3 regions of the Nocardia arthritidis genome follow, and region 1 is predicted to be linked to each of the others. Evidence: riboswitches for the same ligand, from Rfam matches in the RefSeq annotation. Region 1 holds a riboswitch; each other region holds the start of a gene.

Region 1 (9,547 bases):
TGCGTTCCGGCGCGCGACGAGGCGACCCGGCTGCCCGGCTTGATCGCGGATCTGCGCGCGCAGGTCGACGTCGCGCGCATGCGGGTGCTGATCCTCGACGACGGGTCCACCGACGGCACCTCGGACGCCGCCGTCACCTCAATCGGAGATGACGTGCGGTTCACCGTGATTCGCGCTGGCGGCGAGCCCCCACCCGGCTGGACCGGCAAGGCGGCGGCGTGCGCCCGGCTGGCCGCCGCGGCCGATACCTCGGTGCTGATTTTTCTGGACGCCGATGTCCGGCTGGCGCCCGGCGCCGTCGCGAGCGCGGCGGGCGCGCTGCGCCGCAGCGGTGCCGCGCTGATATCCCCTTGGCCCCGACAGGAATTCGGCTCCTTCAGCGAGGCGCTGACGCAGCCGCTGCTGTGCTGGTCGTGGGCGTCGACGCTGCCCATCGCGCTCGCCAACCGGAGCTTACGACCGTCGACCGCGGTGGCCTGCGGGCAGTTCCTGGTGTTCGACGGCTCCGCCTATCGGTCCGTCGGCGGCCATGCCGTGGTGGCTGGCAGCCCGACCGAGGATCTGGATATCGCACGCGCACTGCGGCGTTCGGGCCTGCGCACCGAGCTGTTCGCGGCCGGACGGTTGGCGCGCACCCGGATGTATCGCGGCGCGGCGGAAGTGGACGACGGGTACACGCGCTGGTTGTGGTCCGCGTACGGCGGAACGGTATTCGGCGGTATCGCCGTCGGCGCGGTTGCCGCCCTTGCGTATTGGGTACCGCCATTGGCAATGATCTTCGGACGCGGCTCGGTGCGGCGCGCCGGAATCGTCGGCTACGCCGCGGCGGTGACGAGCCGAATCCTGGCCCGCACCACCGAATCCGCGGCCACCCCCACCCGCGCCGACGTACTCGCCGCCCTGGCCCATCCACTCTCGATCGCCGCCTACCTGCGGCTGTGGATCCGCTCCCGGCAAGCCCGTCGCCAGGGTCGGTTGCAGTGGAAGGGCCGTCGACTCGCCTCCTGATGTCCAGTGCTGCGGCGATTACCGGCAGCGTCCTGGAACGTCTCCGGGCCGTGGGCGGCACGGTCGAGATTCGCGGCGGATCAGCTCCTTCGGCACACCGCGAGATATTCGTGCTCCTCGTGCAGGAGCGCGCGCAGGCTCGGATGCGGACCCGGCGGCAGCACTCGGTCGCCGATCACGATCGCGGTCAATGTCAAACCCGTTCCGCTGAGCAATAATTCGAAATCGGCGGGCGTGTAGCAGCGCAGCCGCTGACTGATCCTGCGCTCCGGATCGGCGGGCTCCCACCAGGTATCGATCGCGGTGCAGGTGACCGGATCGAATTGCGTGAGCTCGCGCAGTTCGTGGCGGTAGCCCGCGGCGGGGTCCGGTTTCCGCTCCTCCTCGTCACCGTCCCAGGCGGCCCACACGAACGGGTTGAACACATCGATCAGCGCTTTTCCGTTGGGCCGCAACCACTCCCCCGCAAGGCGCGCGAACAGCCTGCGCTGGTCGGCATCGGATCCGACACCGAAGCCATTCCAGTAGCAGACGCTGTCGAACGACCCGTCGAGATCGACGGTGTAGAAGTCGGCTTTGTGGATCGTCAGCGATCCGGGGCCTGGGGCGGAGATGTCGGTGTGGTCGGCGCGGTCGCTGATCTCGATCGCGGTCACCGCGTATCCGGCCCGCGCCGTCGCCAGCGCGGTGGTGCCGTATCCGGATCCGAGTTCGAGGATCCGGCCCGATGCGGCGCCATATTCGCGCAGAAGACGGACGCGACGCCGGTCGCGATCGGTGATCCTGGCATCGGCCTCGGCCCACCAGTCGCCGGTTGTCGAGTAGAACTCGCGCACCCAATCCATATCGTCGAGCCAATCAGTAAAAAGCCGTTGGACCAACGGGTTTTCGATGCGGGCAGGGACGCTCGGTCGGTGATGGCGACTCCGGCGCAGATGGCGGACAGCACCCATCGGGCGGCGACTCGCCGAGGGGTCATGGCCGGTGACTCGATGCCGGAGGCCGTGGATATCATGGGCGAACTTTGGACTTCGCGGGAGGGGAAACCATGTCGACACCGGAGAATCCGGGCGGGATCGGATCCGATCCGAATGCCGCGCAGCCGAACCATGGGCCGTCCGCGACGCCGCCGTGGGCGGGCGGCGACAACCAACCGCCGCAAACGATTCCGCAACCACCGGCCCCCGCGGCCGGGAGTTGGCCGGGTGCGCCCGGATACGGTCCGCAGGCGGCCGGATTCGGGCAGCCGGGTTACGGTCAGTTCCCGATGCCCGGTTACCCGCAGACTGCTGGGGCGGGTAAGCGGCCGATCGGTTGGATCGTCGCCACCGCGGTGGCGGTGGTCGTCGCTATCGGCGCGGTGGTGGTCGGAGTCGTGCTCTCGGCGCAGAGCTCGAGCAAACGTGATTCGGCGGACCGAACGGCCGATCAGTTGCGCGCGCGGGCCGCCGATGTGGATGCGGCACGCACCGCGACATGTGATTTCGCCACCGCGATCAGCACGTACGACTACACCAAGCTCGACGCGTATCTCGCCGCGGTGAAAAAGGCGACGACGGGTGAGTTCCGCCAGACGTTCGCGGACGCCGCGAAGGCGCTGCAGGAGACGATGACGCAGGCCAAAACGAGCAGCACGCTCGCGGCGAAGCACTGCGGTGTCGAATCGTTCGACGGTGATCGGGCAACCGTGCTGGTCAGCATCGCCCAGGCGGTGACCAACGCGACCGGCGCGCAGCCGACGCAGCAGATCAACGCCATCGTCACGGTGGAGAAGCAGTCCGACGGCCGGTGGCTGGTGAGCAAGATGGATCAGGTGAACCAAACCCGCTGACGACGGTCAGGGCACGGCGACCACGCCGATCGTCGGCAGGAAGAAGCACGGCACGCCGCCGTTGTCGACCGTGCCGAACATGGCCGCGAGGACGGTGCCGGAGCCGGTGTCGACCGGGACCGCTCGAACGCCGCCCGCGGGCAGGGCCGCGAAGAAGAAGTCGCGGACGGCGCGTTCGGCGGCGGGGCGAACGGCGGCGGGCACCGAGGCCGGGACCATGGCGCGGAAGATATCGGACAGCGGACCCATGTCGGCGATGCCGCTGCGACCGTTGCCGAGATTGATCCAGGCCACCCGCATCCCCTCCGGCTGCGCGGAGTCGCGGCCGATGCCGTACGGCACGAAGGTGAAAAGGGTTTGGCCCGCCTTGGCCGCGGAAAGGTCGAGGCCGGGCACGGTGAGCGTTGTCCTCGGCCACGGGCCCGGCATGGCGACGCCGACGGCCGGTGACATGCCGAGCACGCTGCCGCTGGTGCAGAACGCGGCGGCGGTGGGATAGATGAACGGGTCCATGCCGAAGGCGCGCAGCCGGTCCATGGACGCCTGGTAGGCGGCCAGCAGATCGCCCGGCGCGGCCGCTTCCTGACGTGCGTCCGGCGCGACGGCCGGGTCCGCGGCGGCGCTGGGCAGCGCGATCAGCGGCGCGGCCAGCACGGCGGCAAGGGCGAGACAACGGCGCAACACGGTCACACCGTACCGCCGCCCGCGGTAGCCGACCGCTATTACCGACGGCGCGTCGCCGCCCACAGAGTGGCCGAGCCTGCCACATCATCGGGCAGGCGCGCGGCCCGGACAAGGGCCAGATTCACCGTGATTCCTACCGTTGTCCGGGGGTTGCGTTGCCGCGCATCATCATTGGGCTCGACCCTGCGACCGTACCGGGGGGTCGGTAACACCATCCAGAGCGATCGAGAGACCTGGCTCGCCGACGTCGCAGCAACCCCCCGGCTCACCGGGTGCGGGTGCTTCCGCCAGGAACGATGGAGGATCCGAATGACAGTCTCCGCCGCCCCCGCGCAATTGGGGGAATCCGACGGCAGACCCGAGGCGCCCGACCGGCCGGACGCGCCGACGGTCGCGCGCACCAGGCATCCATGGCGCTGGGTCGGCAGTGCCGTCGCGCTGCTGCTGGTCGCCCAGTTCGCGCACGGCCTGATCACCAATCCCGGTTGGGACTGGCCGACTTTCGCGAAATACTTCACCGCCCGCTCGGTGCTGCTGGCGCTGAAGGTGACGCTGGAACTGACCGCGCTCGGCACGGTGCTCGGCTTCCTGCTCGGCATCGCGTTGGCGGTGGCCCGGCTCTCGGACAATCCGGTGCTGCGGGTGATCGCCTGGGTCTACGTCTGGGCGTTCCGGTCGATACCGCTGATCGTGCAGTTGCTGTTCTGGTTCAACATCGCCTACCTGTATCACCGGCTCTCGGTCGGAATCCCGTTCGGCCCTTCGTTTTTCAGCTTCGAGGTGAACGGGGTGATCAGCGGGTTCAGCGCGGCGGTGCTCGGGCTGGCGCTGCATCAGGCCGCGTACTCGGCCGAGATCATCCGGGCCGGATTCCTCTCCGTCGACGCGGGCCAGCTGGAAGCCGCTGCGGCGCTTGGTCTTCCGCGCCTGCGCCAATTCCGCACCATCGTGCTGCCGCAGGCCATGCGCTCGGTCCTGCCGAATGCCGCGAACGAGGTGATCAGCCTGTTCAAGGGCACCTCGATCGTCTCGGTGATGGCCATCGCCGAACTCTTCTACCAGGTGCAGGTGATCTACGGGCGCAACGGGCGGGTGGTGCCGCTGCTCATGGTGGCCACCGTCTGGTACATCGTGCTCACCACGCTGCTGTCGATCGCGCAGTACTACATCGAGCGGCACTTCGCCAAGGGTGCGCACCGCACCCCGCCGCCGACGCCGCTGCAGCGGTTGCGGCGCAAATTCCAGGATATCGCCGCCATTTCGGCCGTGCCGCGCGGGGCGACCCGGTGACCGGCGCGCGGATACCCGCGGTCGAGGTGCGCGGAATCCACAAATCGTATGGGGCACACCAGGTTCTGCGCGGTATCGATCTCACGGTCCGCCCCGGTGAGGTGGTCGCGGTGATCGGGCCGTCCGGTTCGGGCAAGTCCACCTTCCTGCGAGTGCTCAACCACCTGGAGCCGCTGGACGCGGGCACCGTGCGCATCGACGGCGAACTGATCGGATACCGACTGCGGGGCAACAAGTTACACGCGCTGTCCGATCGCGAGGTGCGTAGGCAGCGCTCCCGGATCGGATTCGTCTTCCAGCAGTTCAACCTCTTCCCGCATCTCACCGCGCTCGAAAATGTCGCGCTGGCACCGATTTCCGCGCAGGGACGGCCGCGTGCCGAGGTCGAGGCGCAGGCCCGCGAACTGCTGGATCGGGTCGGCATCGGCGAATTGGCCGGCGCCTACCCGCGCACGCTGTCCGGCGGGCAGCAGCAGCGGGTGGCCATCGCCAGGGCGCTGGCGCTGCGGCCGCCGGTAATCCTTTTCGACGAACCGACTTCCGCGCTCGACCCGGAGCTGGTCGGCGAGGTGCTGGAGGTCATCCGCGGGCTGGCCCACCACGGCACCGCGCTGGTGATCGTCACCCACGAGATCGGGTTCGCCCGCGAGGTCGCCGACACGGTCGTCTTCCTCGACGACGGCGCGATCGTCGAGCAGGGCCCGCCCGATGCGGTGCTCGACCGCCCGGAACATCCACGCACCCAGGCCTTTCTGTCCCGTGTCCGCTGATCGATGAACAGGTACCACATGAAACTCCCCGCCCTGATCGGTGTCGCCGCCGCGATCTCCGTGCTGATCGCCGGCTGCGCCAACGATCCCGACGCGGACACCAAAACGCAGACCGCGGGCTCGGTCACCTTCGACCTGTCCGCCGCTCAGCCGGGACGGGTGCACGCACAGCGGGTGGATGCGATCGCCGCCGAAGTGCCGCAGGCGATCCGGGATCGCGGCACGCTCAACATCACCGGTTCGTCCGGCACCGCGCCGCCGCTGCGTTTCTACGCCACCGACGACAAGACCGTCATCGGCTCCGAGGTCGATTTCGCCGTGCTGATCGCCGACATCCTCGGCCTGAAACCGCAACCGCAGGTGGCCGATTGGACGCAGAACTTCGTCGGCATCGATTCCGGCGCGTCGGACGCGTTCATCTCCAACGTCACGGTGACCGAGGAACGCAAGGAGAAGTACGACTTCGCCACCTACCGCAACGACACCGTCGCGCTGGAGGTGCCCAAGCAGAGCACGCTCGACTACAAGGACCGCAAGAGCCTGGCGGGCAAGCGAATCGGCGTCGGCACCGGGACGAATCAGGAGGAGCTGCTGGTCAAGTGGAACCAGCAGAACGTCGCGGATGGTCTCCCGCCGATCGATATCGCCTACTACAAGCAGACCAGCGACTACTACCTGGCGTTGGCGTCGCAGCGGATCGACGGATACATCGGCCCGAATCCGGCCGCGATCTATCACTCGACGGTTTCCAAGGAGACCAAGGTACTGGCCACCTTTTCCGGTGCGGGCGATGCGATGCAGGGCGAAATCGCGGTGCTCACCAAGAAGGACAACGGACTGATCGGCCCGATCCACAAAGCCATCGAATACGCCATCCAGCAGGGTCTCTACCAGAAGGTCATCGACCGGTGGGGACTGCAGAGCGAAGCGCTGTCCGCGTCCAGGATCAACCCGCCCGGCCTACCCAAGAAACTGTGATGACTCAACAACTTTCGAGAGACGACCTGCGGGTGCACACGGTGCCGCAGGACGATCCGCTCGCCGCGCCGCTGCTGGCCGAACTGGCCGTGGAGTACAGCAGCCGCTACGGGCGCAGCGCGGGCGAGCAGTACGCGGCGCTGGTGGAGCACCCCATCGAGGCGTTCGCGCCGCCGCACGGCGCACTGCTGGTGGTCACTCATGACGGCACGGCCGTCGCGGGCGGCGCCTTCCAGCGCTACGACGCGGAAACCGCCGAGCTGAAACGGATCTGGACCGCGCGCGAACGACGCAGGCAGGGGCTCGGGCGCTTCGTGCTCGAGCGGCTGGAGGCCGAGATCGCGCGGCGCGGCTATCGGCGCATCTACCTGACCACCGGGCCGCGCCAGCCGGAGGCCGTCGCGCTGTATCGCGCCGCGGGTTACACCCCGCTGTACGACCCGTCCGTTCCCGCCGAGGAAATCGGCCCGCACCCGTTCGAAAAGCTGTTATCCGTAAGGGCCCTCGCATGAAGTTCCTGTTGTTCACCCTCGTCACCCGGGTGCCCGATCCGGTGACCGGCGAATTGCCCGGCACCAGGGAAAGGCTCCGCGCCGTCGTCGAACAGGCAAGGCTGGCAGAGGAATTCGGCTACGACGGATTCGCCGTCGGTGAGCGGCACGAGGATCCGTTCCTGTCCGCCGCGCCGCCGGTGATCCTGTCCCATATCGCCGCGGTGACCTCGCGGATCACCCTGTTCACCGCGGTCACCACGCTGAGCCTGCTGGATCCGGTGCGCGCCTTCGAGGATTACTCGACGCTGGACAACCTCGCGGGCGGACGGCTCGAGCTCATCATCGGCAAGGGCAACGGCGCGGCGCAGGCCCAGCTGTACCACGTCACCACCGAGGACCAGTGGGACCGCAATCGCGAAGGCTACGAACTGTTCCGGCGACTGTGGGACAGCGCCGAGGTGACCTGGTCGGGGCGGTTCCGGCCGGAATTGCTGCGGGCCAAGGCATTACCACGGCCGCTGCAACCGAAGATCCGGATCTGGCACGGCAGCGCCACGAGCCGGGATTCGGTGGAACTGGCCGCACGGCACGGTGATCCGCTGTTCTCGGCGAACGTCACCAATCCGATCGAGCCGTACGCCGAGCTGGTGCGCCACTACCGGGAGCGGTGGGAACACTATGGGCACAACCCGGCCGACGCACTGGTCGGTGCGGGCACCGCGGGCTTCCACGTGGCCCGCACCTCACAGGAGGCGCTTGCCGTCTACCGCCCGATCTTCGAGTCGAAACTGGCGCTGGCGCGCGCACACGGGCTGCCGATCGTCTTCGAGACGCTGGACGACTTCGTCACGCGCAGTTCGGCACTCGTCGGCAGTCCGGAACAGGTGATCGACAAGGTCGGCCGCTACCACGAACGGTTCGGCCACGAAATCATCCACCTGTCCGCCGAGCGCGACGGCCGCACCGAGGACCGCTATCGGGGCAGCCTCGAACTGTTCCAGGCCGAGGTGGCGCCGGAGCTGCGCCGCCGCATCCCCAGCAGGCCGCTGGCGGGCGCCGAATTGGCCGGAGTCGTCTCGTGATCCGTGCCCGTCACCGAATCATCGCTCTCGCAGGCGCTTTCGTCACGTCGGCGACCCTGGCCGGGTGCGGCGGCAGTCCAGCCGCGCCCGGTCCCGACGCGGGGCCGCCCAAACCCGGCGGCACCCTGCGCTATGGGCTGTCACAGGCGCCGACCTGCTCGGATCCCGCGCAGAGCGGCACCAACCAAACCATCTATGTGACAAGGCAAATCGTCGATTCGCTGACCGATCAGGATCCGAAGACCGGCGAGCTGAGGCCGTGGCTGGCCCGCAGCTGGGAGGTCGGGCCCTCGGCCCAAACCTTCACCTTCCATCTCGCCGACGGCGTCACCTTCAGCGACGGCACGCCGCTCACCGCGGATTCGGTGAAGAACACCTTCGATTCGATCATCCGGCTCGGCGGGGCGAAGGCGACGCTCGCCGCCAGCTACCTCACCAACTACGCGGGCACGACGGTGGTCGACCGGCTGACCGCGCGGGTGTCCTTCAGCAAGCCGAATGCCCAGTTCCTCCAGGCGAGTTCGACCCCGCAGCTGGGCATCCTGGCCGACGCGACCACCGCGAAACCGGCCGAACAGCGCTGCCTCGGCGACAATATCGGCAGCGGACCGTTCACCTATGCCGGATACCGCCAGGACGCCTCGGCGACCCTGGCCAAGCGCGCCGGATACCACTGGGGGTCGGCGGTTTTCGCGCATCAGGGTGAGGCGTACCTGGACCGGATCGAATTCACCGTGGTGCCCGAGTCGGGGGTGCGCACCGGCAGCCTCGCCTCCGGACAGCTGGACGCGATCAGCGACGCGCTGCCGCAGGACGCCCCGCAGCTGGAGGCCGCGGGTGGCCGCTTGCTGACCACCGCCAATCCCGGTGTGCCGTTCGGCTTCCAGACCAATGTCACCCGCGGGCCGCTGCGCGATCCGGTGGTGCGGCAGGCACTGCTCTCGGCGATCGATCGCAAACAGCTGGTGGATACCGTGCTCGGTCCCCAATTCAAACCGGCGACAAGTTCTCTGGCCAGTACCACGCCCGGATACCAGGATCTGTCCGCCGTCCTCGCCTATGATCCGGCCGCGACCCGCCGGATACTCGACGGCGCGGGCTGGCTGCCCGGCGGTGACGGCATTCGCGCCAAAAACGGTGTGCGCCTGTCGTTCTCGGTGCTGTTCAGCCAGGTGTTCGCGGGCAATCAGGCGATTATCGAACTGGTGCAGCAGCAGCTGCGGCAGGTGGGTGTCGAGCTGAAGCTGGATCTCGTTTCGGCGCCGGAGAGCATCGCCCGGGAGAACAAACAGGACTTCGACTCCGCCTACTACAACTCGACAAGGGCCGACGGTGACATCCTGCGCACCACCTTCGGCCTGGATCGCAATCTCAATGCGCGCGAGCGCATTCCGGCGCTGGACGATGTGC
Region 2 (9,547 bases), 2.0 Mb from region 1:
TCGAAGTGGAAATTTAGATGCCGCCGGGGAAGCCGAGCTGTCGCCACGCTTCGTAGACGGTGACCGCGGCGGCATTCGACAGGTTCATCGAGCGACGGCCCGGCAACATCGGGATGCGCAGCTGCTCGGTGATGTGCGGGTCGTCGAGCACCTGCCGCGGCAGCCCGGTGGGTTCGGTTCCGAACAGCAGTACGTCCCCCGGCCGGTAGGCGATATCGGTGTACCGCACCGTGGCCTGCGTCGTGAACGCGAACACCCGCTCCGGCCGCAGCTTTTCCCAAGCGGCAATGAGACTTTCGTGCACCGTCACCGAGGCCAGGTCGTGATAGTCCAACCCGGCCCTGCGCAGCTTCGACTCCGACAGATCGAACCCCAGCGGCTCGATCAGATGCAACTCACACCCGGTCCCCGCCACCAACCGAATCGCATTCCCGGTATTCGGCGGAATCACCGGCTCGTGAAACATCAAATGGAACACGGATGGTAGTTAACCAGGACGTTTTCGAGTACCGCCGACAGCCTCGGTCGACCGGCCGGGTGGGTCAGAAGAGGGATTGGGCTTCGGCGGCGAGGGTGAAGCCGTGGCCGCCTATGTCGCAGCGGACGCCGGTGCGTAGGGAGGTGCATGCGGCGCCGCGGACGATGATGGTGGCGTCGTAGGGGAGGACCTTGCCGCCGCCCTTTGTGCCGCCGTCTAGCGGCTGGCCTACGTAGAGGCCCTGATTGAGGCATCTGAATTTGGGTGTGGTGCCGGTGATTTCGGCGGCGACCTCGCGGTCGGGGCGGGTGCCGCAGTCGGCCAGTTCCGGCGGGACCGACGTGGCCTGCGCCAGCTGACAGCCCACCGTCGCTCCGCCCTGAACGTTGAACCCGCACAGGATGTTTCCGCTCGGCGACTGGAAGTAGAACGCCTGGCCCTGCTGGTAGTCGCGGGCGTCGACGGTCGCGTCGTTCTTGGTCGGCAAGGTGGTCGAAACCTTCTGTGGGGCAGCGTTTTCGGTCGTCCGGTTACCGGCGGATGCCGCGGCGGTCGTGTTCGCGGTACCGGTCGGCTTCCCGCCGTCGGTGGTCCCGCTGTCATTGCAGCCCACCAGACCACCCACCGCGAGCACCGCCGCGGCCGCGACCAGGATCGTTCGCATATTCGCCTCACCCTCACTCAACCGGGCACCTGGCCGTCGCCGAGTACCTCCGCCTGTCATCCGGCGAATGCGCGATCGGTGCGCACCGCACAGCAAGAAACTGGCAATTCGCACACTAACCGTAGCCCGGTATCGGCGGCAGGACCTGGATTCCTTCGGCAATGTGTTCATCGCTAGCCCGGGCGTACACCGGCGTCTGCAAGAATCGTGGGGTGACCGACGTCGAAAAGGGTGCGCCTGTCTGGCGGCAGTTCCTGCGGTGCCATCTGCCGATGCTGGTGGTGACGGTGGTCATCGTATTGGCGGTGATCCTGGTCGCCTCGGATCGGTGGCGCCGCGGCGCGCTGTTCTTCGGGGGCGCGACGCTGCTCGCCGCCGCATTCCGGCTCTGCCTGCCCACCGACCGGGTCGGTTTGCTGGCGGTGCGCAGCAAACCGTTCGATGTCGGCGCGCTGACCCTGCTGGGCACCGCGATAGTGCTGATCGCCTACACCGTCAACCCGCTCGGCGTGGCCTGAAAACCCAAGGTCCGCAGGCGATTCAGGCACCATAGCGCTCGGTGAACACAGTGCGTGCCAGTGGGCGGCGCCCGGGATGCGGCGGGACGCGGTCGCCGTAGCCGACGGTAACCAGTACCGCGATCGCCAGGTCGGCCTGGTCACCGATGCCGATGGCCCGTTTGACCAGGTCCGGATTCCAGCCGTTCATCGGCGCCGAGGCCAGTCCGAGTCCGGTGGCCGCGAGCATGCTGTAGGTGGCCGCGATCATGGCGTTTTTCACCGCGTTCTCCCGGAGCAGGCCGCGTTCGCGCAGCGCGTGGAATTCCGCCCGCGATTCGAACAGCGCGGTGAATTCGGCGTTCCATGCGCCGTTGCGCCCGGCCAGCTCCGCGATATCGGAGTTGCTCGCCTGCCATGCCGCCAGATCGGCGACGAAGACCAGCACCACCGGCGCCTCCAGCGGCTGGGATTGTCCGAAAGCGGCCTCCGACAGCGCCTTTCGGGCCAAAATGCCCCACTCGCCAGATTCTCGACCACGTCGCGGGCAAATGGACGGTGCTGATCGTCGACGCGCTCGCCGAGGGCGTCATGCGCTATACCGATCTGCATCGCCGCATCGACGGCGTATCGCAGAAGATGCTCACGCAGACGCTGCGTCAGTTGGAGGTGGACGGATTCGTAACGCGCACAGTGCATCCCACCGTACCGCCGCGGGTCGAATACGCCCTCACCGAGCTCGGCCACGGTCTGCGCGTCCCCATCGCGGCCCTTCGCGAGTGGATAGAGACGAATATCAACGAGATCGAGGCGGCTCGCCGCGCGGCGGCGGAGTCCTAGAACTATTGCCGCGCAACGAGGTTCAGCTCACCGCGGATACCGCGCGCGATCCGTGCGTTCCGTACAGCTGCCGCGCCTGCGCGGGTGTGATGGTCTCCTGACGCGTCGGCGGTTCCATCTTCAGGTGCTGTTCCAGGATCTGCCCAGCCATCGGCGCGATGTAGGGCGCCGACTTGATCAACCCGAACGAGTTGAACCGGCTGGACAGCCACACGATGATCCGCGCCGGAATCCGTACCGCGAGATCGACGATGCCGGGCCGGTCGAAGTGGCCCAGCTTGCGCATCCATTTCGGCAGTGTGGCAACGGAAGCCAGCGAGAGCAGCCTGCTGCCGAGCGCGTAGCTCAGCCCGGCGCCGTTGCGCGGCGACGTCCACAGCAGATGGTGCATGCCCTCCTCGGCGCGCTCCGAACTGCAAAGGCGCGGACGGACTTTCGCGAAATACTCGCGAACCTCGTCCCGGGAGCGGGGCACATCCTCCGGCTTGCACGTCTGCAATTCGGCGGCGATCGCGCATTCGGCCCAGTAGCGGCTCTCCTCTTCGGGGCTCAGCGGCCCGGGGCCGAACACCTCGTATGCCTTGAGCACCGAATGCCAGCCGGTGATGTGGATCCACAGCTGGGTTTCCGGGCTGTTGGCGCTGTAGCGCTGGCCGCTGATCGGTTCGATGCCGGTCATCTTGGCGTGCACCCGCATCAGATGTTCGGAGGCCTGGATCGCGGTGCGGCCGTCGGCGATCGCGACGAGCAGGAAGTAGGCGAAGGTGTTGTCCAGGCGGCTGCGCGGATCTGTGTAGATGCCACGCGAGTCGGCGACGGCCGCGGTCAGGAACGGATCGAAGTGTTCCAGGACCACCGCGCGCTGGAACCCGATCACCGCGGTGGGCGCGGTCCATATCTTCCAGCTCGGCGAGTCCGGGCCGAAGAATCCGTAGTCGTCCCGGCGGAGGGTGGTCGGATCGAAGCTCATCTACCTGCTCCTTTGCAGCGGTCGCCGAACGAAACAGCGAATACAACGCAACCGTAGCAATTACCCGTAATGAATACAACGGTCGCGTAGGATTTGTTATCGGGAACCCGGCTGACAGGATGGGCGATGGGAGGTGAATCGGTGGTGACCACATCACGCGCGGCGGACCGGCCGCGACGGCGCTACGCGCCACGCCTGCCACCCGAACAGCGTCGCGCCCAACTCCTCGACGCCGCCTTCGAAGTCCTCGGCCGGATGGAATTGCACGAGCTGAGCATGGAAGCGGTCGCACAGCAGGCGGGCGTCGGAAAACCGGTGCTGTACACCGTCTTCAAGACCCGCGCGGAATTGGTTGCGGCCCTGCTGGAACGGGAGCGCGAACGCGGCCTCGAGCAGGTCGCCGAAACCCTGCCGACGAACCTGATGGGCGCCGACCCGATCATCGCCGCCTCCGCCACCGTCGAGGCGTTCGTCGGTGTGGCACTGGAGAATCCGACCCGCTGGCGGCTCATCCTCGCCGGTCCCGGCAGCGCGCCCGCCGAATTCCGCGAGGCCATCCGCAGCTCCCGCGCCGGCATCTTCGACCAGGCCGAAGCGCTGGTCCGCATGGGTTTCGCCGTCGACCCCCGCTGGGCCGCAATGGATTCCGAACTGGTCACCGACTCGCTGCTCACCGTCGCCGAAATGCTGGGCCGCATGGCCGTCAGCGATCCCGAAACCTATCCGCGAGAACGGCTGGAGGCCTTCGTCCAGTCCATCGTCGGCCTGTTGGCGGGCCAAATCCAGCCCGGCTCTTGAGCTTCGGCAGGCCGCCGCTCAGCCGTTTCGGCCACCCCGATGCAACCGCGCCAAACGCATTGTCTCCGTGAGGAGTTTCGAGACAGCCGCCGCCTCGGTGAGGAATCCGTCGTGCCCGTCGCGGGAGTGGACCACCTCGAGCCCTTCGCAACCCGGTAGTAGATCGGCCAGTTCCTGCTGGGTGTGCAGCGGGTACAGGCGGTCGGAGTCGACGCCGCCGACGACACACGGGACGGGGGTGGCCGCGAGCGCCGCGGCGATACCGCCGCGGCCGCGCCCGACGTCGTGCCGGTTCATCGCCTCGGTGAGCAGTACGTAGGTGGCGGGATCGAAACGGTTGCAAAGCTTTTCGGCCTGGTGCTCCAGATAGCTCTGCACCGCGTAGCGGCCGCCGTTCCACGGATCCTCCGCGCCCTGCGCCCGGTTCTCGAAGCGATGATCGAGTTCGGCCTCGGTGCGGTAGGTGAGGTGCGCGATGCGGCGGGCCAGACCCATGCCGGTCATCGGGGCGCGATCGGTGTCGTGGTAGTCGCCGCCCTGCCAGTCCGGATCGGCCTTGATCGCCGCGATTTGCGTTGTCTGGGTACCGATTTGGTCGGCGGTGGCGCGGGCTCCGACGGCGAGCACCAGCGCCGCGCCGACGCGCGACGGCGCGCCGGTCATCCACTCCAGCACCCGCATGCCGCCCATCGAACCGCCGACGACGGCGGCCAGCCCGGAGATGCCGAGCAGATCGAACAACTGCGCCTCGGCGGTCACCTGGTCGCGGATGGAGATCTCGGGAAACCTTGCGCCCCAAGGCCTTCCGTCCGGCGCCAGGGAGGAGGGCCCGGTGCTGCCCTTACAGCCGCCGAGCACGTTGGTCGCGATGACGCACCATTCGTCGGTGTCCAGCGGCGCGCCCGGACCGACCATGCCATCCCACCAACCCGGCAGCGGGTGGATATCGTCCGGCGAGCCGACGACGTGCGAGTCGCCGGTGAGCGCGTGCTCGACCAGTACCACGTTGTCCAGTGCCGCCGAGAGCGTGCCCCAGCGCTGCACGGCCAGATGGACATCCGGCAGCACCACACCGCTCTCCAGGCGTACGTCGCCGATCGGAATGATGCCGAGCTCCCCGTTCGGGGGCGGCAGCGCCACCCCCGAAACGCGCAACGCACTCGGTTCGATCTCCACGGTCACGTCGTCGCCGCCGTGAAACCGGCGCGCAGGTCGGCGAGTATGTCGTCGATGCCTTCGATACCCACCGCCAGGCGCACGAGGCCCGGTGTGACGCCCGCGGCGAGCTGCTGCTCCGGCGTCAACTGCGAGTGCGTGGTCGACGCGGGATGAATGACCAAAGATCGCACATCACCGATATTAGCCACGTGCGAATGCAGCACGAGCGCCTCGACGAAGCGCTTACCTGCGTCTACGCCACCTTTTAGCTCGAATGCGACGATCGCCCCCACACCTTTAGGGGCAATCTTCCGGCCGATTTCATACCACGGTGAGCTCGGCAGCCCCGCGTAGAAGACCCGCTCGACCGCCGGGTGGGTCGAGAGGAATTCGGCGACCGCCTTCGCGTTCGCGACATGCCGTTCGACCCGCAGGCTCAATGTCTCGAGGCCCTGGCTGATCAGGAATGCGTTGAACGGCGACACCGCGGCACCGAGATCGCGCAGCAGCTGCACCCGGGCCTTGAGCGCGAAGGCGGGCGCGCCGAGATCGGCGAAGACCACGCCGTGGTAGCTCGGGTCGGGGGTGGTGAAGCCGGGGTAGCGGGGCGCGCCGTCGGCGTCGCGGACCGTCCAGTCGAAGGTGCCGCCGTCGACGATCACGCCGGCGATGGCGGCGCCGTGCCCGCCCAGGTATTTGGTCGCCGAGTGCACGACGATGTCGGCGCCGTGCGCCAGCGGCTGGATCAGGTACGGGGTCGCGACCGTGTTGTCGACGATCAGCGGCAGCCCCGCGGCGTGCGCGACCTGCGCGATGCCGGGGATGTCGAGCACCGAACTGCTCGGGTTGGCGATCGTTTCGCCGTAGAGCGCCTTGGTGTTCGGCCGGACCGCCGCCTGCCACTGGGCCAGGTCGTCGGGGTCGTCGACGAACGAGACCTCGATGCCGAGCTTGGGCAGCGAGTAGTGGAAGAGGTTGTAGGTGCCGCCGTAGAGGTGCGGGCTGGACACGATGTGATCGCCCGCCCCGGCCAGGTTCAGGATCGCGTAGGTCTCCGCGGCCTGTCCGGACGCCAGCAGCAGCGCGGCGACGCCGCCCTCCAGCGCCGCGATGCGCTGCTCGACCGCGTCCTGAGTGGGATTCATGATGCGGGTGTAGATATTGCCCGGCTCGCTCAGCCCGAACAGCGCGGCCGCGTGATCGGTGTCGCGGAAGACGTACGAGGTGGTCTGGTAGATCGGCAGGGCGCGGGCGCCGGTGGTGTCCTCGGGGGACTGGCCCGCGTGGATCTGCTTGGTTTCGAACGACCAGGCGGTGGGGTCGATGACGGTCATGACTACTCCGAAGATGTTGTGCCAGGGGGTCTTTGGGGGATGCGCAGACGACAGCGACAACACATAGGGATGACCTCCTGACAGCGCGCTTGCTTCCCGACTTTCGGGAGCCCGGTCATCACCCGGAGCACCCCACCGCAGCTGGAGGGTTGCCGACCAGCGAGCCGGGGCTTGGCGCTGGTACTCATGACCTGACGCACATGGTAACCGGCGAACGCGCGCCGATCGAAATCGATGGTTTATGTCACAGCGATTCGACCGACCGCGCCCCCGCGCACGTGCGCACGAATTCGTTGTAGGTCTCGGTGAGCCGGTCGCGGGCGGCGCGGGCCGCGACCTGCAGGTCGCCGTTGAGCACCGCCTCGTTGGACTGTTCCATGGACAGTTGGCCGATGACTTGCCAGGTGTTCAGCACGAGCCGGACGGTGATGCTGTCCGGCGTGGTGCCGAGCCGCTCGGCGAGCGCGGTGGCCAGCATGACGTTCTTCGTGTCGGACATCTCGCGCTGCCGCGCGGCGACCGACGGTGCGTCGCGGATGATTCGCTGCAGCTGCTGGAACTGCTCGAACGGAACAGGGCCGCCGCCGGCCGCCGCGGCGTCGACCACCTGTAGGAACGCCTCGCACAGCGATTCCAGTTCGTTGCCGCGGACCGGCAGGCCGCGCAGGGCCTCGGCCACCTCGGTGCCGAAATCGAGGACGGTGGCGAGCACGATGTCCTCTTTGCTATACCTGCCGTAGTTGTCGTTGTGCGCCAACGATATTGGCTGTGTCTACTGACGAAACGGATTTCTTGTCGGACCTCTGTGTGATGATTGCGATGTGCTGCGGTACAACTTCCGCCTCTATCCAACCTCGGGCCAGCAAGCTGCTTTGGCGCGAGCGTTCGGTTGCGCGCGAGTTGTATTCAACGATGCATTGACTGCCCGGAAGCATGCCTATGAAGCCGGGCGGCACATGACCGACAAGGAGTTGTCGAAGGCGCTAACCCTCGCGAAGAAGAGGCCGGATCGAGCATGGCTGAACGATGTGTCGAGCGTTGTGCTTCAACAGGCGTTGGCGGATCTGAACGCGGCGTACCGCAACTTCTTTGCTTCCCTCGCAGGGAAACGTAAGGGCACATGTGTCTCTGCCCCTCGATACCGATCGCGTCGAAACAATCGGCAGTCGATCCGATTCACCCGCAATGCTCGCTTTCTCATCACGGCCGGAGGCAAACTTCGGCTGCCGAAGATCGGGGACGTACGGGTCGCCTGGTCGAGGCAACTGCCATCGGCTCCATCGTCCGTCACGGTAGTCAAAGACGCATCGGGTCGGTACTTCGCCTCTTTCGTAGTAGAAATGGTGACAACCCCGTTGCCGACTTCGAGCTCAGAAGTTGGTATCGACTTGGGGTTGATACGATTCGCGGTCTTGTCGAACGGAAATGTGATCGACAACCCGCGAACCTTGCGTAACTGTGAACGCAGAATTAGCCGAGTACAGCGGGCGCTGGCCCGTAAACAGAGGGGCAGCAAAAATCGGGCAAAAGCCCGCGTCAGAATGGCCAAACTGCACGCTAAGGTCGCTGATGCGCGCCGAGATTTCGCGCACAAGCAGTCCACGGCGATCATCCGCGAAAACCAAGCGGTATATGTCGAGGATTTGTGTGTGAAGGGGTTGGCGCGCACTCGTCTGGCCAAGTCGGTGAACGATGCTGGTTGGTCGATCTTCATCCGAATGTTGGAAAGCAAGGCTGCTAGGTTCGGGCGGCATTTCAGCCGAATCAATCGCTGGTATCCGTCGACTCAACTTTGTTCGACCTGCGGGGCGCGTAATGGAGCAAAGTTGTTGAGTGTTCGATCTTGGATGTGTACGTGCGGAGCCGCCCACGACCGCGATTTGAATGCTGCTAAGAACATCCTCGCCGCCGGGCAGGCGGAGAGGTTAAACGCCTGTGGAGAGCGGATAAGCCCGACAGTGATGGCGGCACCGCCCGATGAAGCAGGAACCCGCCGAGAGGGTCGCGTGACCCTGGTAGGAATCTCCGGTCTTCGGGCCGGGGAGGAAGCCAATACTTCCAGGTGACGCTGGGCTGGGCCACGGCACCAGGTCGAGGCGAAGGATTCGGGTGTGGCGAGCGCGCTGCTGAACGCCGGGCAGCAGGTGGGCGGCGCGGTCGGCACCGCGCTGCTCACCACCATCGCGGTGCAGGCGCAGAAGAGTTACCTGACCGGGCATCAGGGGCTGGACAACCTGTTCGCGCGTGCCGCGATTCACAGCTACGACGTGGCGTTCTACATCGGCGCCGGATTCTTCGTCGCCGCCATCCCGGTCATCGCGCTGATGATCAGGGACCGGCCGCGGAATCTGATCGAGGGCGACGCCGAGCAACTGGTCGCGGTCGGGGTCTGAGCGCACGGTTTCGCGTGCCGCATCGAAATGTGCGATGCGGCACGCGGATTGCCGCGTTTACGGGTCCTTGCTGGTCGCGCGGGTGCCGGTCCCGCGTACCAATCGGTAGCCTGGGTGGTGTCCGTCACTCGTGGGGGCACCCGCACACCGAGATCATCGGCAGCAGTACGCTTGTCTTGTTTGCACCACGCGTCCCGCGGACAACGCGGGGCATATACGTTGTCTGTTGAACAGCTGGGGTCCGCTCACAAGCGTGTTCGCCTGGCCGTGCAATGAGGGCACCATCCTAGGAGGACACGAAGATCCATGTCCAAGATCAAGGTTGAAGGCACCGTCGTAGAACTAGACGGCGACGAGATGACTCGGATCATCTGGCAGTTCATCAAGGACAAGCTGATCCACCCGTATCTCGACG
Region 3 (9,547 bases), 3.0 Mb from region 1:
CCGACCACCGACCTGACCTGCCGAGCCGACTAGCCCTCATCGAATCGCCGCGCGACGCCAGGCCGACCGAAAACGCCGGTCGAGGAGTAGAACAACTCCTCGACCGGCGAATCAGCTACGGACTCAGGCGATTTCGTCCGGTCCGCCCGCAGCCGGTTTCGCACCCGCCGCCTGGAGGCCGCCGGTGGTCCGCAGCGGCACCTCTTTCCAGAACAGCGTCAAGATCAGCGCGAGCAGCGCGATACCGGTCACCGAGAGGAACACCGTCGACATCGAATCGGCGAAGCCGACCTTGAACGGACGAGCCAGATCCGGGTTCAGCTTCTGGATAACCGAGCTGTCCTGCAGCACCTTGCCCGCCGCCGAGGTGTCGTGGTCCAGCAGGCCTTTCGCCAGCGCGGCGTCGACAGGGTTGCTGCTCTGCGCGCTCTGCACCACCACTTGCTGGAAGTGCGGATCGGCCGACGCGGACCGCATCTGATCCGCGATATTCGGGGTCAGCTGCGCGAACAGGATGGAAAGGAATACCGCGACACCGAGGGTGCCGCCGATCTGCCGGAAGAAGGTGGCCGCCGCGGTCGAAACGCCCATATCCTTCGGCTCGGCCGCGTTCTGCAGCGCGACGGTGAGCGGCTGCATCAGGTTACCGAGGCCGAATCCGGTGAACACCATGAAGATCATGGTCAGCCACAGCGGGCTGTCGGCACTGAGGAAATGCAGCAGGAACAGGCCCAGCGTCAGCATGCTCGCACCGATCAGCGGGAAGATCCGGTAGCGCCCGGTGCGCGAGATCATCTGGCCGGACACGATGGATCCGGTCATCAGGCCGAGCACCATCGGCAACATCTGCAGACCGGCCAAAGTCGGGCTGGCGCCCCGCACCACCTGCAGGTACTGCGGCAGCAGCGAGATACCGCCGAACATGGCCGCACCGACGACGAAGGAGATCACCACGCCGAGTGCGAAAGTGCCGTTCTTGAAGATCCGCAGCGGAATCAGCGCCGTATCGCCCATGAACCGCTCCACCACGACGAAGCCGAGCACACCGATGACGGCGATCACGTAGCACGCGACGGAACGTCCACTGCCCCAGCCCCATTCGCGTCCCTGCTCGGCCACAATGAGCAGCGGCACCAGGCCGATCGCCAGCACGAGCACGCCCCACCAGTCGACCTTGTTGCTGGTCTGCGGCCGACGCGGCAGCTTTAGCACCCGCGAGACAACGGCCAGCGCGACCAGGCCCACCGGCACGTTCACCAGGAACACCCAGCGCCAGCCGCTGACACCGAGGATGGTGTCCTGTCCGGCGAGCACACCGCCGAGCACCGGCCCGATGACGCTGGACGTACCGAATACCGCCAGGAAATACCCCTGGTACCTTGCCCTTTCGCGCGGCGAGACGATATCGCCGATGATCGCGAGCGCCAGCGACATCAGGCCGCCCGCGCCCAGACCCTGGAAGGCGCGGAACGCCGCCAGCTGATACATCGACTGGGCCAGCGTGCAGAGCAGCGAACCGACCACGAAGATGGCGATGGCGGACATGAAGAACGGCTTGCGGCCGAACATATCCGACAATTTGCCGTACAGCGGCGTCGCCAGGGTGGCGGTGATCAGGTAGGCGGTGGTCGCCCAGGCCTGCATCGAATAGCCGTTGAGATCGTCGGCGATGGTGCGGATGGAGGTGGACACGATCGTCTGATCGAGCGCCGCCAGCAGCATGCCGAGCATCAGACCGCTGAGGATTGTCAGGATCTGCCGATGTGTGAAGCCCTCCGTAGGTGCCGCCACTTTATCCGTTACGGTCACGAAACTTTCTCCGTCCCAGTAGTTTCAGCGCCCCACGCGGTCCGCATGGCGGCCAGCAGGTCGGGTTTCTTGCGCTCGTAGTCGTCGACGAATTGCCGCAGCAGCGCGGCGAATTCGGCCCGCTGCCGCGGTGGCCAGTCGGCCATCACCCGGCCCATGTTCTCCGCCCGCCGTTTACGCATGAGTTCGACGGTGGCGTGACCCTCCTCGGTCACCACCAGGACCGTGGCTCGACCGTCCTCCGGATCGGCTTGGCGGACAACGAGTTCGCGTGCCACCAATTGAGCGACCTGCCTGCTCACCGTCGATGCGTCCGAATGCAGCGCCGCCGCGAGGGCGCCCGACCGCATGGGTCCGTGGCATGCCAGATGGAACAGCAGCCCGAACGCGGCCAGATCCACCCCATCCCTGGTGAGGGCGGCCATCTGCGCCGCGGTGCGTTCCCTGATCCGGTGCAGCCGGGACAGTTGTAGCGCGATCGTCTCCAACGACTCGTCTACCGCGTCCACTTCCACTACCTTTGCTTGTACCAATCAATTAGTTGCGTGATACAAGTATGTCTGGACAACAGTCGCCGGGGCAACCGTTTTACCGGGCTTTACCTGCCCTTGAACTGCGGCGGGCGCTTCTCGAACACCGCCTGAATGGCCTCGGTCAGATCCTCCGACGGCAGGAATGCCGCATTCCAGGCCGACACATAGCGCAGTCCCTCGGCCACCTCGGACGCCCGGCGCTGCGCGAGCACATCCTTCACACCCTGCACCACCAGCGGCGGGTTGTCGGCGATCTCGCGCGCCGTCGCATGCGCCGCGTCCAACGCCGCCGCCTGATCCGGGAACACCTCGTTCACCAGGCCGATCCGCTCAGCCCGCGCGGCATCGATATCCTTGCCGGTGAACGCGAGCTCACGCAGCTGTCCCTCGCCGATGATGCCGGGCAGCCGGTGCAGCGAACCGATATCCGCGACGATGGCCACCTTCGCCTCGCGCAGGCTGAACTTCGCGTCGGCGCTCGCGTACCGGATATCGACGGCGGCGATCAGATCGAGGCCGCCGCCGATGCACCAACCGGACACCGCGGCGATCACCGGCTTGCGGCAATCCGCCACCGCGGTCACCGACGCCTGCATGCGGCGCACCTCGTCCAGGAAGGCGGTGCGCGGCGCGGCGAACGCCTTATCGGCCAGCAGCGGACCGAAGGTGCCCGCCATCGCGGGCAGATCCAGGCCATAGGAGAAGTGCCGCCCCGACCCGGTCAGCACGATCGCGCGCACCTCGGGGTCCGCGTCCAGGCCGCGGAAGATCTCCGGCAGCTCGCGCCAGAAGTCCGGGCCCATCGCATTGCCCTTGCCGGGACCGGTCAGCGTCACCTGCGCGACGTGGTCCTTGGTTTCGACGGTGAAAGCCTGCCAGTCAGTCATTCGTACAGCGTAATAGGACCGGTTCGCACGCCGCGACGGCCGGATCGCGCCGCTACCCTTCCGACACCGAATCGCCCGCACCGGCCCGGCGTGACCATCGATACGATTGCGCACGAAGCGGTTTCGGCGCGCACCGGCCATGCGCGGTCCGGTGCCGATCGCCGAAATGCCTGGTACCGCAACGGGTTAACCGGAGTACCCGAATTCTCCGGCGTATCGCCCGCAATCGCTCTAACCTGGTGCCATGCGCAGGTCGTCGTTACCACCGGTCGCATGCCGGGTCTCCGATACCCTCATCGCCCGCGGGCATCACGGTGTCATCGTGAACCAACCGAACCCGACGCACACCGCGGCGGATGCCGCGCGTGCGCTGGGGATCGAGGTCGGGGCCATCACCAAATCACTGGTATTCCTGCTCGACGAGGATCCGGTGCTGCTACTGGTTTCCGGTGCGCACCAGGTGGATCTGGACAACACCGGAAAACGCCTAGAAGGCACGTTGAAACGGGCGCCCGCCGAGATGGTGCAGGAGGTCACCGGGCAGCCGATCGGCGGCGTCGCCCCCGTCGGCCATCCCACCAACCTGCCTACGTGGGTGGATAACGAGCTATCAAGGCATCGCGAGGTGTGGGCCGCGGCCGGACATCCGAATACCGTGTTCCGCACGTCCTTTCACGAACTGGTCCGGATCACCGCGGGCCTGCCGATCGACGTGGACTGAATCACAGGCCAGGCCGTGTTCCGAACCGATCGACCCGGCCGGGCGTAGTTTCGTCATGTGAACGATGCACCGCCGCCCGATACGGGCATCCACATACCGCCGATCCCCGATGATCTGAGCGGTATCACCGCCGAGCAATACCGGGCATCGATGCGGCACTATCCGGCCGGGGTCACCGTTGTCACCCTCACCTCGCCCGGCGGCCCGATCGGCTTCACCGCGACGTCGTTCGCCTCGCTATCGCTGGAGCCACCGCTCGTCTCGTTCAATATCGCGCACACGTCGTCGAGCATCGAAGCGATGCGTTCGGCCGAATCGGTCGTCATCCATTTCCTGGGCGAGCATCAACGGCATCTGGCGCAGCGTTTCGCCAGGACCGCCGAGGAGCGCTTCACCGACAGCTCGCTGTGGACCAGTCTGGAAACCGGTGAGCCGGTGCTGCACGGCACCCCGATCTGGGTGCGCGCCACCGTCGCGCAACTCATCCCGATCGGGGATCACACCTTCGTCGTCGGTCTGGTCACCCGGGTGCACGACAACACCGACGAAAAGCCCGCCGCGGCACCGCTGCTCTATTACAACGGCCGTTACTACCGGCCGACTCCGTTGGGCAACTGAGGAATTCGGCTCAGCCGACCAGGCAGGGCGCGGCGCCGTCCGCGCTGTCGGTATCGAACGGACGGGTCTCCGGCGTGGGATTCCACAGGCCGTTGGTGGTCGCGTAATTCCAGGTGGTGCCGGATTCGACCAGCGCGGCGATCGCGCCGATCAGCCGGTCGACATCGGCGGCGGTGGTGCCGAGCCCGATGCTGGCGCGCAACGCGCCGTCCAGGCCGAGGCGGGCGAGCAGCGGATGGGCGCAGAAGCGACCGTCGCGCACGCCGATACCGTATTCGGCCGAAAGATACGCGGCGACGTGACCGGGCACGAAGCCGTCGACGGTGAACGCGACGATGCCGACGCTCTCGGTGCTGTCGGCCCAGATATTCAGCAACCGCACACCGGGAATGGCGGCGAGCCCGTCGCGCAGCCGGTCGGCGAGTCGATGTTCGTGGGCGGCGAGCGCGTCGGCATCGATGGCACAGAGCGCGTCACAGGCGGCGGCCAGCGCGGCGGCGCCGAGCACATTCGGCGAACCGGCCTCGTGCCGCTGCGGTGCGGGCGCCCATTCGGCCGTCTCCGTGGTCACCTCGCGCACCGCGCCGCCACCGGCCAGATACGGCTGTGCGGCATCGAGCCAATCGCGCCTGCCCACCAGCACCCCGGCCCCGAACGGGGCGTACAGCTTGTGCCCGGAAAAGGCCAGGTAGTCGATTCCACTGTCGCGCAAGCTGATTCGACGGTGCGGCGCGAGCTGGGCGGCATCGACGAGTATCCGCGCGCCGCACTGGTGCGCGATGGCGGCCAACCGCTCCAGCGGCAGCACCTCGCCGGTGACATTGGATGCGCCGGTGACGGCCAGCAATGCCGCGGGCTTGCTGCACAATTCGCCGACGATGCGCCGCACGGTCTCCTCGACGGTGTCGGCGGCCTGAACCACCCGCCTGCCGTGCCGGGTCCACGGCAGGAAATTGGCGTGATGTTCGATATCCAGCACTACCGTGTCGCCCGGTACGCAGGAGGCCAGCAGGTTCAGCGAATCGGTCGTATTGCGGGTGAACACCACCACCTGGTCGTCGGCGGTGTCCAGGAAGCGGGACACCGAGCCACGGGCCGCCTCATAGCATTCGGTCGAGATGCGGGAGGCGTAGCCCGCGCCGCGGTGCACGCTCGCGTAGAACGGCAGCAGCTGCTCGATTCGCGCCGTCACCTGCGCCAATGCCGGGGCGCTCGCGGCGTAGTCGAAGTTGGCGTACGTGGTGGTCCCGCCCTGCACCAGCGGAACGCGGAGCTCGGAGCCGGACACCTGGGCCAGCGGGGCACAGCTCGGATCGATCACAGCGGTCATTGACGTCATCCCATCGGTTCAGGGACTCGCAATCGGGAATCGACGAGTCCGCGCTTGCCGCGCCCGGTCGGGCTGCGGCCCGGTCGTCACCCGGAGCACCCCACCGCGGAGGAGGGTTGCCGGCCAGCAAGCCGGGGCTTTGCGCTGGCACTCATGACCTGATTCAGAGATTGGCAGACGCCTACGGCGGCTGTCAACCCCGTTACTCCGTTGCCAAATCGGACGTTCTGGAGTGACATCGAGGGGTGACCGTTTCGCTGCTGGCCGGATTTATCGGCGTATGCATCCTGCTCTCGATCGTCCCCGGCCCGGATTCCTTTCTGGTGCTGCGCTTTTCGATCGTCAGCGCACGTCCCGGCATTGCCGCCGCGCTCGGCTCCGCACTCGGCGGGATGCTGTGGGCCGTCGTCGTCGCGGCGGGTGTCGCGACGCTGCTCGAGGAATCCGCGACGGCCTACCGGGCGCTGAAGGTGATCGGCGGAATCTACCTGCTGTATCTGGGCATTCGAGCACTGCTGGCCCAGCGGCGGCAACGATCGTATCGGCAAGCCGAATTCGCCTCGGACACTTCGGAATCGGATACGAACGGCACCGCGCGGCCGAGCCGTCCGCCAACGGTGCGCGGCGCCTTCGTCGCCGGGGTGCTCTCGTGCATGCTCAACCCGAAGGTCGGGCTCTTCTACCTCGCGGTGCTGCCGCAGTTCCTGACCGAAGTGACCTTCGGCAACACCCTGGCACTCGGGGCGATCGAATGTTCCGTCGCGGCGACGGAGCAGGTGCTGCTCGCGCTGGCCGCCGCGACCGCGGTCGCGCTGCTGCGCCGCCCTTCCGTGCGCGACCGGCTCGAGCAGATCGCCGCGGGCGTCCTCGCCGTACTCGGCATCGGCACCGCGGCGTCCGCGCTGGCCTGACGATCAGCGTCGACTACCGATCTCCGTGCGCCACAGGATGATAGATGCGATGAGCGCGACCACCAGCGCACCGGTCAGCCACCAGAACGCATGCTGGAATCCGGTCGCCACCGAGGTACCAGCCCGGTAGAGCACCACCGCGAACAGCGCGGAGCCGATCGAACCGCCCACCCGCTGCGTGATATTCACCACCGACGCCGCATCCGGCAACTGATCCCTGCGCACCGCCGCGTACGCCGCGGTGGTCACCGGCATTCCGGTCAGGCCGGTGGCAATTCCGCGAATGAGCAGCAACACCTGCACCAGCACCAGGCTCATGGTGGCGTCCCCGATCGCGAACGGCAGCGTCGCCAGCAGATTCAGCACATTGCCCGCGACCGCGACGACACCGCCGCCGTACCGATCGGTGAGCCTGCCCGCGATCGGCAGCGCGATGATGCCGCCCAGCCCGAAGGTGAACAGCGAAAGACCGGTCGCCACAATGCCTTGCCCATGTAGCAGCTGAAAGTACAACGGCAGCAACAGCATCGAGCCGAACAGCGACGCACCCGCGAACAGATTGGCGACATTCGCCGCGCCGAATACCCTGCTGCCGAACACCGTCAGGTCGAGCAGCGAGCCGACACCGCGCACCGAGCGCAGGATGAACCCGCCCAGCGCGAGCGCGCCGACCACCAGCGGAATCCACACCTGTGAGGCGGAAAGCCCACCGCGGCTGCCGAATTCGCCGAGTCCGTACACGAGCAGCGACAACCCGCCGCCGATCAGCGTGAACCCGATGGCATCGAACGACGCCACTTCATCAGCCTTTTCACTCGCGGGCAGCATGCGCATGGCGAGGACGAAGGCGACGATGCCGAATGGGATATTGATCAAAAACAGCCACTGCCAAGCCAAATGGGCCAACATGACGCCGCCGATGGTCGGCCCGACAGCCGGGGCCGCCACCACCGCGACGCCCACCACGCTCATCACCCGGCCCAGCCGGTGCGGTCCGGCGACCTGCCCGATGATGGCCTGTCCCGCGGGCACCAGCAATCCGGCGGCCAGCCCCTGTGCGATGCGTAATGCGATGAGCCAGCCGATATTCGGCGCGAGCGCGCACAGCCCGGAGGTGACGCTGAAACCGATCAGCGCACCGATCCAGACCCTACTCATCCCGAACCGGCGTCCGAGCCAGCCGACCAGCGGCAGCGAGACCGCGAGCGCGAGCAGGTAGGCGCTGGCAATCCACTGCGAAACATCAAGCGTCGCACCTAGTTTCGCAGCAATGGTACCGAGCCCGACATTCACGAGCGAGGTGTCGAGCATGCCCATCAACGCACCGAAGACGACAACCCCCGCCACCTTCCACACCGATGCCGGAATGGTTTCGGGCGCAAGCACGGCGGCCCCTGCCGCCGTCCTGGTATCCGACATGGATCCTCCACTATTCGTAGGCAACTACAATTGCGGAGGTTATCAACAATCTTGCTGCCCAACAATAGATAGAATCCCCTTATGTCCGCCGACCAGCTGCACCCCCGCGGCCTGCTGCGCTTCCCGACCTACGTCTTCGGCAAGCTGCACCGGGCCGTCCATGCCGAAATCGATGCGTCACTGCGTGAACACTGGGTGCTCGTCTGTCTCGAGGAGTTCACCGATCTCTCCCAGCAACAGGTAGCCACCACATTGCAGATCGATCGCAGCGAGGTCGTTCGCATCATCGACGGCCTGGAGAAGGACGGATTCGTCGTGCGCACCCGCGACCCGGGCGATCGCCGCAAGAACTGCCTGTCCATCACCGCGGCGGGCCGCGCCGAGCGCCGCCGCGTCGACGAGCAGGTCCAACAGGCCACCGACCGGGTGCTCCACCGACTGGACGCGGACGAGCGACGCACCCTGCTACGCCTGGCGCTCAAGGCAATCGGCGAGGACGAGGTGCCACCGCGGGCTTAGCGCGCTATCGAATGCGACCTCAGTCTCGGTGAACGGCAAACGACCATTGCCCCGAGTACCGTTGATTCCTGGTCGGCGCACTGTTTGCCGACTGGTAACCCCACCATGCAACAACGGATAGAGCACCGGGCAGGTCTATGAGAGGTGGACAGGACGTGATGCTGCACTCGGCAGATCCGGCGGCGGCCGCGCCCCCGGCGCGGGATCCGCTGCGCCGCGCCGCGCTGGCGGCGCCCGCCCGCACCCTCGTCGACATCCTGACCGCCACCGCGCAAACCCATCCCGACGCACCGGCCATCGACGACGGCCGCGCCGCACTCACCTACCTCGAGCTGGTCATCGAGATCGAGGCGACACTCGCCCGGCTCACCGCGGCCGGCGTGCGGCCGGGCGACCGGGTCGGGGTGCGCATGCCGTCCGGCCACCGCGAGCTCTACATCACCATCCTCGCCGTCCTGTACGCGGGCGCGGCCTACGTCCCGGTGGACGCCGACGATCCGGAGGAGCGGGCCCGGCTGGTCTTCGGCGAGGCCAGGGTCACCGCGATAGTCACCGCGGCGGGCATCGAGACCACCATCGCGGGCGCGGGCCGCGCCGCACCCGATTCGCAGTGGAGCGCGCTGCCGACACCCGCCGACGACGCCTGGATCATCTTCACCTCCGGGTCCACCGGAACACCGAAAGGCGTTGCGGTGACTCATCGCAACGCCGCCGCATTCGTCGACGCGGAGGCGGGGCTCTTCCTGCGCGACGCCCCCATCGGCCCTGGCGACCGGGTGCTCGCCGGGCTCTCGGTCGCC

What was found. A riboswitch is a leader RNA that binds a small molecule or an ion and turns the genes downstream of it on or off. The one in region 1 is predicted to bind S-adenosylmethionine.
Region 2: it holds a riboswitch for S-adenosylmethionine, as region 1 does, so the genes downstream of both, F5544_RS06155 (bifunctional o-acetylhomoserine/o-acetylserine sulfhydrylase) here and F5544_RS15375 (amino acid ABC transporter permease) in region 1, are expected to answer to the same signal.
Region 3: it holds a riboswitch for S-adenosylmethionine, as region 1 does, so the genes downstream of both, F5544_RS02155 (aminotransferase class V-fold PLP-dependent enzyme) here and F5544_RS15375 (amino acid ABC transporter permease) in region 1, are expected to answer to the same signal.

What each region holds. Positions count from the first base shown of each region.
Region 1 covers NZ_CP046172.1:3,431,385-3,440,931, reverse strand. The annotation lists gene F5544_RS15395 (glycosyltransferase) at 1-1,008, shown strand, start outside; gene F5544_RS15390 (class I SAM-dependent methyltransferase) at 1,089-1,853, opposite strand; gene F5544_RS15385 (VirB8/TrbF family protein) at 2,057-2,839, shown strand; gene F5544_RS15380 (hypothetical protein) at 2,846-3,523, opposite strand; SAM riboswitch class I at 3,732-3,826, shown strand; gene F5544_RS15375 (amino acid ABC transporter permease) at 3,833-4,813, shown strand; gene F5544_RS15370 (amino acid ABC transporter ATP-binding protein) at 4,810-5,583, shown strand; gene F5544_RS15365 (transporter substrate-binding domain-containing protein) at 5,602-6,561, shown strand; gene F5544_RS15360 (GNAT family N-acetyltransferase) at 6,561-7,073, shown strand; gene F5544_RS15355 (LLM class flavin-dependent oxidoreductase) at 7,070-8,137, shown strand; gene F5544_RS15350 (ABC transporter substrate-binding protein) at 8,134-9,547, shown strand, end outside.
Region 2 covers NZ_CP046172.1:1,410,812-1,420,358, forward strand. The annotation lists gene F5544_RS06110 (DUF167 domain-containing protein) at 1-17, shown strand, start outside; gene F5544_RS06115 (tRNA (cytidine(34)-2'-O)-methyltransferase) at 14-478, opposite strand; gene F5544_RS06120 (hypothetical protein) at 543-1,163, opposite strand; gene F5544_RS06125 (DUF3017 domain-containing protein) at 1,415-1,660, shown strand; gene F5544_RS06130 (nitroreductase family protein) at 1,683-2,150, opposite strand; gene F5544_RS06135 (winged helix-turn-helix transcriptional regulator) at 2,057-2,479, shown strand; gene F5544_RS06140 (oxygenase MpaB family protein) at 2,502-3,449, opposite strand; gene F5544_RS06145 (TetR/AcrR family transcriptional regulator) at 3,576-4,247, shown strand; gene metX (homoserine O-acetyltransferase MetX) at 4,266-5,429, opposite strand; gene F5544_RS06155 (bifunctional o-acetylhomoserine/o-acetylserine sulfhydrylase) at 5,426-6,739, opposite strand; SAM riboswitch class IV at 6,820-6,931, opposite strand; gene F5544_RS06160 (hypothetical protein) at 6,984-7,496, opposite strand; gene F5544_RS06165 (RNA-guided endonuclease InsQ/TnpB family protein) at 7,561-8,805, shown strand; gene F5544_RS06170 (hypothetical protein) at 8,851-9,132, shown strand; gene F5544_RS06175 (NADP-dependent isocitrate dehydrogenase) at 9,439-9,547, shown strand, end outside.
Region 3 covers NZ_CP046172.1:462,177-471,723, reverse strand. The annotation lists gene F5544_RS02185 (alpha/beta fold hydrolase) at 1-33, shown strand, start outside; gene F5544_RS02180 (MDR family MFS transporter) at 124-1,809, opposite strand; gene F5544_RS02175 (MarR family winged helix-turn-helix transcriptional regulator) at 1,806-2,318, opposite strand; gene F5544_RS02170 (crotonase/enoyl-CoA hydratase family protein) at 2,408-3,229, opposite strand; gene F5544_RS02165 (YbaK/EbsC family protein) at 3,474-3,950, shown strand; gene F5544_RS02160 (flavin reductase family protein) at 4,101-4,568, shown strand; gene F5544_RS02155 (aminotransferase class V-fold PLP-dependent enzyme) at 4,579-5,898, opposite strand; SAM riboswitch class IV at 5,944-6,057, opposite strand; gene F5544_RS02150 (LysE family translocator) at 6,144-6,809, shown strand; gene F5544_RS02145 (DHA2 family efflux MFS transporter permease subunit) at 6,813-8,228, opposite strand; gene F5544_RS02140 (MarR family winged helix-turn-helix transcriptional regulator) at 8,310-8,747, shown strand; gene F5544_RS02135 (Pls/PosA family non-ribosomal peptide synthetase) at 8,906-9,547, shown strand, end outside.